DNA from 2 places in the Kouleothrix sp. 19917 genome. Region 2 is predicted to be linked to the other one. Evidence: riboswitches for the same ligand, from Rfam matches in the RefSeq annotation. Region 2 holds a riboswitch; the other holds the start of a gene.
What was found. Region 2 has a riboswitch for S-adenosylmethionine ahead of M1P90_RS21655 (methionine synthase). Riboswitches for the same ligand answer to the same signal wherever they lie in the genome.
Positions count from the first base shown of each region.

Region 1 (5,492 bases), 1.3 Mb from region 2:
GAGGGCTTCTGTCGCGGTAACGAATTCCTGTATATCCGCATTGATGTGGCTCCTGACCATGGGGAGTTGATTTGATGACTCTAGATACAACCGCACGTGAGCATCAACGCCTGCTCGAAGTCGCTCGCGAATATCGCCAGCGCGGCTATGATGTTATTATTGAACCGCCACCTGACCAACTGCCAGATTTCCTTGCCCGCTTTCGTATTGACATGGTAGCGCGTAGTTCCGAAGAAAATGTAATTGTTGAAGTGCGAACGCAAGAGTCGCTTGGAAGCGCTCCAGAACTTGACGCAGTTGCCCAAGCACTTCACGATCAGCCAACTTGGCGATTCGAGCTTGTGGTGACGAACCCGAAGGAACGTTCATCACTTCAATTAAAATATGCAACTTCGCTCACTGATCGTGACATTACATACCGCCTTCGTGAAGCACAGCAGTTATCAGATCAGGAGCACGGGGAGGCTGCTCTGATGCTTGCCTGGTCCGCAATTGAGGCATTACTGCGCGCTATTGCGAGTGAGGAATCTGTCTCTGTTACACGCAATAATCCAGGCCAACTGACGAAAAGCCTATTCACCTATGGGGTACTTGATAAGGAACAATACCAGATCTTAGAGAAGGCATTTCAAGCACGAAACAATATTGTACATGGATACAAAGATCACCAATCGCTCGCAAGTACATTGCAGAAGATGCTACACGTCGCAGATCAGCTGCTACAACAGCATATAGCTCTGTAGTTTCTGTAATATCGCCAATAATCACTTGCCCAAATGAGCTTTCCAGCCAACCTCTGCGCCTCGCTGCGCACCGAGCGGTACAAAACAACGGACGGCGAGCATATGCTCGCCGTCCGCTACTTTCCACTATCCCCTATTCCCACCAGTCCTAGCTCGCCAAGCCCGCCAGAAACTCTGTGATGATCGGCCCCTGCGGCTGGTAATCGACCAGGAAGGCGTCGTGGCCGGCGCTCGACGGCAGCACTACATGCTCCGATGGGCGGCCAATCCGCGCCAGCGCGTCGGCGATCTGCTGCGACTCATCGACCGGGTAGAGCCAGTCGCTGGTGAACGAGAGCAGCAGGAATTCCGACTGGCTGCGCGCCAGCGCGGCGTCGAGCGAGCCATAGCGCGCCGGCAGGTCCCAGTAGTCCATCGCCTTGGTGATATACAGGTAGGAATTGGCGTCGAAGCGCGCGTTGAAGCTCGCGCCCTGGTATTCCAGGTAGCTTTCGATTGCGAACTCGCGCTCCAGCGAGAAGGCCGGCCCGCCGCCCTGCTGAAACGCCCGCCCGAACTTGCGCTCCAGCGAGGGCTCGCTCAGGTAGGTGATGTGGCCGATCATGCGCGCCACCGCCAGCCCATCGGCGGGCGCCTGGCCGTCGTAGTAGTCGCCACCGCGCCAGTTCGGGTCGCTCATGATTGCGCGCCGGCCAATGGCGTTCCAGGCGATCGTCTGGGGCGAGGAGCGCGCGCTGGTGGCCAGCAGCAGGGTGCCGCGCACGCGCTCGGGCAGGGTTGTGGCCCATTCCAGCGCCTGAAAGCCGCCCATCGAGCCGCCCGCCACTGCCAGCAGCTGGTCGATGCCCAGGCGATCGAGCAGGCGTGCCTGCGCGCGCACCATGTCGCCAATCGTGATCACCGGGAAGCGCGCGCCGTAGGGCTTGCCCGTGCTGAGATCGACGCTGCCGGGGCCGGTGCTGCCCTGGCAGCCGCCCAGCACATTCGAGCAGATCACAAAATATTTATTGGTATCGAATGGTCGCCCCGGCCCCACCATTGCATCCCACCAGCCCGGTTTAGCCGCGCCAGCGTACCAGCCCGCCGCGTGCGCGTCGCCGGAAAGCGCGTGCAGCAGCAGGATGGCGTTGTCGCGCGCCGCGTTGAGCGTGCCGTAGGTTTCGTAGGCCAGCGTCACTGGCCCGAGCCGCGCGCCACTTTCGAGCTGCAGCGGTTCGAGCCAGGTCATGCTGCGGCGTTCGACCACACCCACATTATCAGTCTGTCGATCGAGTGTCATAGCGATCATCGTCTCGACTCCACACTGTAAGGGCGATGCATCGCCCGCGTTAGCGGTGATTCACAACACATCAGGGGCGATGCATCGCCCTTACGCCATGGTGCCGCCTAGACCTTCGCCAGGGCCTGATCCAGGTCGGCAATGATGTCGTCAACCGTCTCGATACCGATCGACAGACGCACGTAGTCGTCGGTCACGCCCGTCAGGCCCTGCTCCTCAACCGTCAGCTGGCTATGGGTTGTCGACGCCGGGTGGATCGCCAGGCTCTTGGCGTCGCCAATGTTGGCCAGGTGCGAGAACAGCTTCAGGCTGTTGATAAACGTCGCGCCAGATGCACGCCCGCCCTTGATGCCAAAGCCCAGGATGCCGCTCTGGCCTTTGGGCATCATCCGCTTGGCCAGCTCGTAGGTGGGGTGGTCGGGCAGGCCCGGGTAGTTCACCCACTCGACCTTGCTGTGCTCTTGCAGATATTTCGCCACAGCCAGCGCGTTCTGCGAGTGGCGCTCCATGCGCAGCGGCAGCGTCTCGATGCCCTGCAGCAGCAGGAAGGAGTTGAACGGGCTGATCGCCGCGCCCAGGTCGCGCAGCAGCTGCACGCGTGCCTTGATGATGTAGGCCAGCGGGCCAAGCGCCTGCGTGTACACCAGGCCGTGGTACGACTCGTCGGGCTGGGTCAGGCCGGGGAAGCGCCCGCTTGCCGCCCAGTCGAACTTGCCGCTGTCGACCAGCAGACCGCCGATGCTGGTGCCGTGGCCGCCGATGTACTTGGTGGCCGAGTGCACCACAATATCCGCGCCGAAATCGAACGGCTTGCACAGGTACGGCGTCGCCGTGGTCGAGTCGACAATCACCGGCACGCCGGCCTCGTGGGCAATCGCCGAGATCGCCTCAAGGTTCAGCACGTCGAGCTTGGGGTTGCCGATCAGCTCCAGGAAGAACGCCTTGGTGTTGCCGTCGATTGCGCTGCGGAAGCCATCCAGGTCGCGCGCATCGACAAAGCGGGTGGTGATGCCCAGCTTTGGCAGGGTGTGCTTGAACAGGTTATACGTGCCGCCGTACAGGTCGGTCGACGACACGATGTTGTCGCCCGCGCCAGCAATATTCAGCACCGCAAACGTCTCGGCGGCCTGGCCCGAAGCCAGCGCCAGCGCGGCCACGCCACCCTCCAGCGCGGCGATTCGCTGCTCGAGCACATCCTGCGTCGGGTTCATGATGCGGGTGTAGATATTGCCGAATTCCTGCAGGCCGAACAGGCGCGCGGCGTGGTCGGTGTCCTTGAACTGGTACGACGTCGTCTGGTAGATCGGCACCGCGCGCGCGCCAGTGGTCGGGTCGGCCTGCTGGCCGGCGTGGAGCGCAAGGGTTTCAAAGCCGGTGAATTTCGTTTCGTCCGCCATCGGGAATGCCTCCTTACAACGAGAACAAGCCACGTGCCACAGGTGAGGCGCTGCGCGATGGGGCTGGCAACAACAAAGCCCTCATCGCGCAGATGAGGGCCATGGAAACGCTGAAACAAAAAGCCCTTCCAAAACCATAGGAAGGGGCTTACGTCCGACGTATGCCTCTCATCTTCCAGTCGCGCTGCCGGATTTGGCACCCTAATGATCAAGCTGCGCATGCCTCGTGTACTAAACGTTGCACGCCTACGCTTTTTCCAGGGTTGCCGAGGTTTCATCGGGCCGGTCCCTCCACCTCTCTGGATAAGAGTTGCGCTATTCAATTGTTGCGCCGAATAATACGTGAGTTGCGCAGAAATGTCAAATAGCCATTCGGCGGATTGGCGCTCGTCCGAAAGGCGGATGAGGCCAGGCCGGGGAACTTCTTAAGCAGCCGCGAAGCATTGGAACGCACAGAGATTAACGATCTATAGAACCAAACTCAGTACTTTGGAAAATACGTTATTTCATACAACGGGCAAGCTTCCAGGAAGCTCATCTGATTATCAGGTTGAAGCAAAACTGGCCTGAGCTTCCTGGAAGCTGAGTACAAGGAAACTTCGTTGACAGAGTACTCAATATCCTCTGTACGCTCTGTGGCTCAATTCATTTGCTCTTCGCTGTAGTGAGGGGGTGTCGCTCAGCGCTCGCGGGGCGACAGATCGAACGCGAGCAGCACATGCCGCACGCCGGGTCGGTTCAACGTCAGCTCGAAGTGGCGTTCCATCTGCAAGCGGTAGGCTTCGCAGATATCGATTGGTACTTCGGCCGGGCAGCCCTCCAGAATGCCCAGCGAGAGGCGTGCTCCGTTGTGCACATTGACATCATAGCGGAAGGCCGGCGCGCTGCTGAGCAGCGCGCCAAGCCCCAGCACCAGCGCCACCACCAGCCCACCAGCCCACAGCCCCACCTGCGCCGCCACGTTTGGCTTCGCCCTCTGGCGCAGTAGCTCGTTCGCTCGTGCCATTCCGCCCTCCCTGCGCCTACCACATTTCCAGCGCTGGCGCCCTTCTGCCGGCCCTAGCCGCCAATTGGCCGCAAAGCATGCCCAAAGGCCCATTCGGCTACCAGCCGGCCCTGCGCACGGGCCACTTCATCGGCGCTGCGGAAGTGGAGGCCCTGGTAGATGCGCACGTTCACGGTATCCCACGCCAAGTCCGAGAACCGAGTGTATGTGCGCATCTTCGGCTTGGCATTTGCATTGGTGCTGACAACCGTGAAGACCACGCGATCCGTGCCGAAGTACAGTTCCAGCATACGGGTCAGCGCGCCGACTGCACCATTCGCGCCCGATGTATACTCGGGATAATTTGGCGTATTGAGAAATGGTTGCCAGCTCGGGTCGCCCTGTGTCTGCGGGTTGCCGTCATTCTCGCCCTCGTTGATCGCCGTGACCGGTCGCCAGTAGACGTAGGCCGACTTGCTATCCCACGTGACAATAAATGAGTCAGCAATTGCCAGCGCGCCGAGCGCCAGCAGCCGCGCATTATCGCCAATGTTGTCTGTGCGCCACGCCGCAACATCGCGCAGCGTTTGGTGCAGAAGAATGAAATAGTTACTGGCGTAGAACGTTGCAAGTTGGGTCTGGTCGGGTCGTCGGCTGCCATCTGCAAGACCACCCAACGCCTTCACCTCGTTGTATTCCCTGGCATACTGGTCGCTGCTCAGCGCGGGGGGCGGCGGCGCGCGAAACTGGTCGCCACGCTGCAATGTAAACGGCGGAACCGTGCCAAGCAAGGGGCTCGCCATTGGCGCCAGCGTTGGCGGCGGCCCCGGCAGCAAAGACGGCGTCGGGCGCCACTGGCCAGGCGCGGTGCCACCAGTGAACGGTGCCGGGGGCGGGTTCGGCACGCGCCCATCATTCGCCCGCAGCGCCAGAATGCCCGCCGCAGCCGTCGCGCCAACCTGCACGCCCGGGTCGCTTTCGGCCAGGCCGTGGGCAGTAAAGTACTCGTTGTACATCGAATCGAGCGCGGCTTGCTGGCCGGGCAAAATGCCAACGAGCACATCGTGCGCGGCCTTGGCGGCGGCGGC
Region 1 covers NZ_CP097099.1:4,063,196-4,068,687, forward strand. The annotation lists gene M1P90_RS16640 (RusA family crossover junction endodeoxyribonuclease) at 1-75, shown strand, start outside; gene M1P90_RS16645 (hypothetical protein) at 75-743, shown strand; gene metX (homoserine O-acetyltransferase MetX) at 892-2,022, opposite strand; gene M1P90_RS16655 (homocysteine synthase) at 2,130-3,419, opposite strand; SAM riboswitch class I at 3,585-3,729, opposite strand; gene M1P90_RS16660 (hypothetical protein) at 4,099-4,425, opposite strand; gene M1P90_RS16665 (vanadium-dependent haloperoxidase) at 4,479-5,492, opposite strand, start outside.
Region 1: another riboswitch for S-adenosylmethionine. It lies ahead of M1P90_RS16655 (homocysteine synthase); the one in region 2 lies ahead of M1P90_RS21655 (methionine synthase).

Region 2 (5,492 bases):
CCCCCGGCCACCCCGAGTTTGGCCTGACGCCCGGCGTGGAAGTCAGCACTGGCCCGCTTGGCCAGGGCTTTGCGAATGGCGTGGGCATGGCGATTGCCGAGGCCTTTCTGTCGGCCTCGTACCGCCAGGGCGAGAGCTCGCCAATCGACCACTACACCTACGCAATCGTCTCCGACGGCGACCTGATGGAAGGCGTGGCTTCGGAAGCCGCCTCGCTGGCCGGCCACCTCAAGCTCGGCAAGCTGATCTACCTCTACGACGATAACCTGATCTCGCTTGACGGCCCGACCAACCTGGCCTTCACCGAAGATGTGGTGGCGCGCTTCGACGCCTACGGCTGGCACACCGTGCGCGTGCACGACGGCAACAACCTCGACGAGATCGACGCGGCGATTCGCGCGGCCCAGCAGGATGAGCGCCCGTCGCTGATTGCGGTGCGCACAATCATTGGCTTTGGCAGCCCCAAGGCCGGCACCAGCAAGGCACATGGCGAGCCGCTCGGCACCGACGCGGTGCGCAAGACCAAGGAATATTTCGGCTGGGACCCCGACAAGACCTTTGTGGTGCCAGAAGAAGCAGCAGCGCGTGCGCGCGAGGCGGGCGAGCGCGGCGCGAAGCTGCAGGCCGCGTGGAAGCAGCAGCTCGAAAGCTACCGCAGCGAGCACGCCGACGCCGCCCGCCGCTTCGATACCTCCTTTGGCGGCACGCTGCCCGAGGGCTGGCAAAAGGCGCTGCCAAGCTTCCCGGCCGGCACCGAGCTGGCCACGCGCGAGGCCGCTGGCAAGGCGCTCGATGCGCTGCGCGAAGAAATTCCCTGGATGCTCGGCGGCTCGGCCGACCTGGCCGGCTCGACGCGCACGCCAATGGTGACGGATGGCAGCTTCCAGCCCGGCACCTACGGCAGCAACGTGATCTGGTTCGGCGTGCGCGAGCATGCCATGGGCGCGGCGCTCAACGGCATGTCGGCCCACGGCGGCGTGCATGCCTACGGCGGCACCTTCCTGACCTTCTCCGACTACATGCGCGGCGCGGTTCGTGTGGCGGCGCTTTCGCACCACCCGGTGACGTATGTGTTCACGCACGACAGCATTGGCCTGGGCGAAGACGGTCCGACCCACCAGCCGATCGAGCATTTCGCCGCGCTGCGCGCCATCCCCAACATGACGGTGATTCGCCCTGGCGACGCCAACGAGGCCAGCTACGCCTGGCGGGCCGCGCTGGAAAACACGCACGGCCCCACAGCACTTATCCTTAGCCGCCAGAAGCTGCCAACCTTCGACCGGGGCAGCATGGGCGCGGCCGATGGCACCCTGCGCGGCGCGTATGTGCTGATCGAGGCCGAAGGTGGCGCGCCCGAGCTGATCCTGATGGCGACTGGCTCCGAGCTGTCGCTGGCGGTCGAGGCGCACGGCAAGCTGGTGGAGCAGGACGTCAAGGCGCGTGTGGTCAGCTTCCCGAGCTGGGAATTGTTTCTCACCCAATCGGACGACTACCGCGCCAGCGTGTTGCCGCCGAGCGTGAGTGCGCGCATCTCGATCGAGGCGGGCGTGGGGCAGGGCTGGCACCGCTGGGTGGGCGACCACGGCGACGTGATGAGCATCGAAAAGTTCGGCGCGTCGGCCCCCTACAAGGAGATCTACCAGCACTACGGCCTGACCGTGGGCGATGTGGTGGATCGCAGCCTGCGCCTGCTGGGCCGTGGCGGCAGCAACGCTGGCGGCGAGCAGGTGCCGGGCAGCGCCGCGCCGTCGGAAGGTCATTCCTAGCGCGCTTTCAGCGCAGGGTTTAGGGTTTGGAGAATAGGGTTTGGTGATTGCAATGCAGAAACTCTTCCCTAAGTTCCGATCGCTTTCCTGATACTGCACGAGCGCGGCTTTTCGGACAGGACTTTCGCTTGCAGGGATGCATGATTCAATTCCTTGTCACTTTTTTGCGCTGCAGCGCAAAAAAGTGACAAGAAAAAGAAATTCTACCTTGCCCGCCGCAGGCGTAAATCCGCCTGAGCGAAAGTCCTATCGAAATCCGTTGCTGGTTATGACCAAAGACGAATGACGAACAACGAAACGCAATGCGGTCAAACGAAGCTGGTGGCTCACGCAAGCCGCCAGCTTCACTATTTCCTGGCCCGGCCAGATTGTCATACACTTGTCACCAGAAAACTATAGTCAATGATACATTCGATCGTACAATAGAGCTATTCCGACCTGTGGCGTACTGAAAGCGCACACCTGTGGCAACGATCGACCAGACCGATGTAAACGAGCCGCGCCTGGAAGAGTACACGCAATCGCTGCGTGAAGACGTCTTTGTTGTGCTGCTTTATTCGTTGGGCGGCCTGGGCTTGCTGCTGCTGTGTATTGGCCTGGTTGGCATGCCCGCAACGCGGCTGAGCATGTATATGGGCATTGCCCTGATGCTGAGCTACTGGCTGGCCGACAAGCTGCGCCGTCGCAAGAACTACCCCGCCGCCGTCTGCGCGTTTCTGGCCGGCATCATGGCCGCGCTGGCCGCGTCGTTTGCCTTCTACCCGCTCGACAGCAACCCTTTCATCTTCTTCACGCCACTCCTGATCGCCGCCAGCGGCATTCTGCTGCAGCCGCGCACCGGCTTTATCACTGCCAGCGCCGCAATGCTATTGATGGCGCTGCTGGCCCTGCTGCTCGGGCAGCACGATCAGATCTGGCACCTGCCATTTCTGGCGGCCACCGTCCTGAGCTACCTGAGCGCAACGGTTTCCATGCTCACCTCGCAGAGTTTTGCCGCCGCCGTGGAGTGGGCGATCGACAGCTACCACAAGGTCGAACGGCGCGAAACACAGCTTTACGAAAGCGAAAAACAGCTTCAGCGCGCACTGCGCGACCAGGATTACCTGAACAGCCAGCTGCAAAACAGCAACAAGCAGCTTGAAAATGCCCGCGCCGTTGCCGAATACGCCAACCGCATGAAATCGCACTTTGTGGCAAACATGAGCCACGAGCTGCGCACGCCGCTCAACGCGATCATTGGCTTTTCCTACATTCTCAAGCAAGAGCTGAAAGGCCCGCTTGCGCCCGAGCAGCACGACTACATGGGCCGAATTTACGACTCGGGCAACTACCTGCTCAAGCTGCTGAACGACATTCTCGACAACGCCAAGATCGAGGCCGGGCGGCTCGATTTGCAGCGCGAGCCAAGCCAGATCGAGCTGGTGGTGCAGGAAGCGCTGATCACCGCCAGCAGCCTGACGCTGGGCAAGCCGATCATGCTGCGCAGCGAGATTGCGGGCGACCTGCCCCTGGTGTATATTGACCGTGTGCGCGTGGCACAGGTGCTGCTGAACCTGCTCTCGAACGCGGTGAAATTCACCGAGCACGGCAGCATTACCCTGCGCGTCTATGGCAGCGCGGGCGAAGCACAAGCCGACGCCAGCCAGGTGATTGTCGAGGTTGAAGATACGGGCATTGGCATCGCGCCCGAAAATATCGACATTATTTTCGAAGAATTCCGCCAGGCCGACGAAACGCTTTCGCGGCGCTACAGCGGCACTGGCCTGGGCCTGCCAATCAGCCGGCGCCTGGTCGAGCTGCATGGCGGCCAGCTGAATGTCACAAGCAAGCCCGGCTACGGCTCGACATTCCGCTTTACCGTGCCGGCCGTCACTGCCGAAGACATGTGCGCCGTGAGCGAGCGCATGAGCATGCCGATCAAGGTCGAAGAAGCCGAGTTCCTTTCAACCCAGCCCGAGTCAAGCCCGGCAGTGCTGAATTAACCGCTGCCACCATTGCATGCAGGTGAATGATATGACGCAACCATTTGCGCGCCAGCACAACCGAACACCGATCGACAACCCGGAAAATGCGTATATCATCCTGGTTGAAGACGATCCCAATTCCTACCTGGTGATCGAAGAGCTGCTGAAATATGCTGGCTTCAAGCACTTCTACCATCGCGGCAGCGGCGCCAAGCTCATCCAGCTGATCGAGGCGCTGCCCCAGGTCGATCTGGTGCTGCTCGACATTGGCCTGCCCGGCGAGGATGGCTTCTCGGTGCTCAAGCGCCTGCGCGCTCACCCACAATCGGCGCGCGCGCATATTGCCGCCGTCACCGCCAACATCATGCACCAGACGCGCCTGCGCGCCAAGGATGCCGGCTTCGACAGCTTTATCAGCAAGCCCATCCACCCCGACAAAATCTGCGAACAGATCCGCCGCATGCTTGGCGGCCACACCTTCTGGTGGTAGCCAGCCGTTGCGCAATGTGCAACACGGCGTTGACAAGCCCGCCCCCGGCTGCTATACTGCGCGCCAATTGAAGACCGCTCATCAAGAGGGGTGGAGGGAACGGCCCTGTGAAACCCCGGCAACCCCCGAGCCATTTACGATTTTGGATGTACGATTTACGATTGCGGCCTCACATTCGTAAATCATAAATCGTCAATCGTAAATCTCGGCACGGTGCTAACTCCGACAGCGCAAGCTGGGAGATGAGGAACACACAGCCTCACGCCAGCGCGTGGGGTGTTTTTATGCCCAAAAACCAGGAGAATACTATACTGTGACACACGCCACCAAACCCACCTACCTCGAAGCGCTGCGCGAGCGCGTGCTGCTCTACGACGGCGCAATGGGCACCAGCATCGACACCTTCAACCTCTCCGCCGACGACTACGGCGGCGAGCGCACCAACGGCAACCGCGACTACCTGGCAATTGCGCGCCCCGACGTGATCGAGCAGATTCACGCCTCGTTTATGGAGGCCGGCTGCGATGTGCTGGAAACCAACACCTTCCAGAGCACGCGCCTGCGCCTGGAAGAATGGGGCCTGGCCGAGCGCACCGCCGAGCTGAATATCGCCGCCGCGCGCCTGGCCCGCAGCGTGGCCGACCGCTACCAGGCGCAGGATGGCCGCCCGCGCTATGTGGCTGGCTCGATTGGCCCAACCGGCAAGCTGCCTTCCTCCGACGACCCCGCGCTGTCCAACATCACCTTCGACGAGCTGTCCGACATCTTTTTCGAGCAGGCCAGCGCGCTGATCGAGGGTGGCGTGGATGTGCTGCTGGTGGAAACCAGCGTCGATATTCTGGAAGTGAAGGCCGCGCTCGATGGCATCCGCCGCGCAAAGAAAGCAACCGGCAGCAGCGTGGCCGTGCAGGCCCAGATCTTCCTCGACCTGTCGGGACGCATGCTGCTCGGCACCGAGGTGCCGGCCGTGATCGCCACGCTGGAAGCCATGCCGGTGGATGTGATCGGCCTGAACTGCAGCACCGGCCCCGAGCATATGCGCGAGGCGATTCAGTACCTGTGCGCGCACTCGCGCCTGCCGATTTCGTGCATCCCCAACGCCGGCCTGCCGATCGAGGTCGATGGCGAGACCGTGTACCCGATGGAGCCCGAGCCATTTGCGCGCATCCTGGGCGGTTTTGTGCGCGAGTATGGCGTGAATGTGGTGGGCGGCTGCTGCGGTACCACGCCCGCGCACCTGCGCGCCCTGCGAGCGGCGCTTGGCTTCGAGCG
Region 2 covers NZ_CP097099.1:5,348,695-5,354,186, reverse strand. The annotation lists gene tkt (transketolase) at 1-1,766, shown strand, start outside; gene M1P90_RS21665 (sensor histidine kinase) at 2,231-3,748, shown strand; gene M1P90_RS21660 (response regulator) at 3,780-4,220, shown strand; SAM riboswitch class I at 4,296-4,469, shown strand; gene M1P90_RS21655 (methionine synthase) at 4,534-5,492, shown strand, end outside.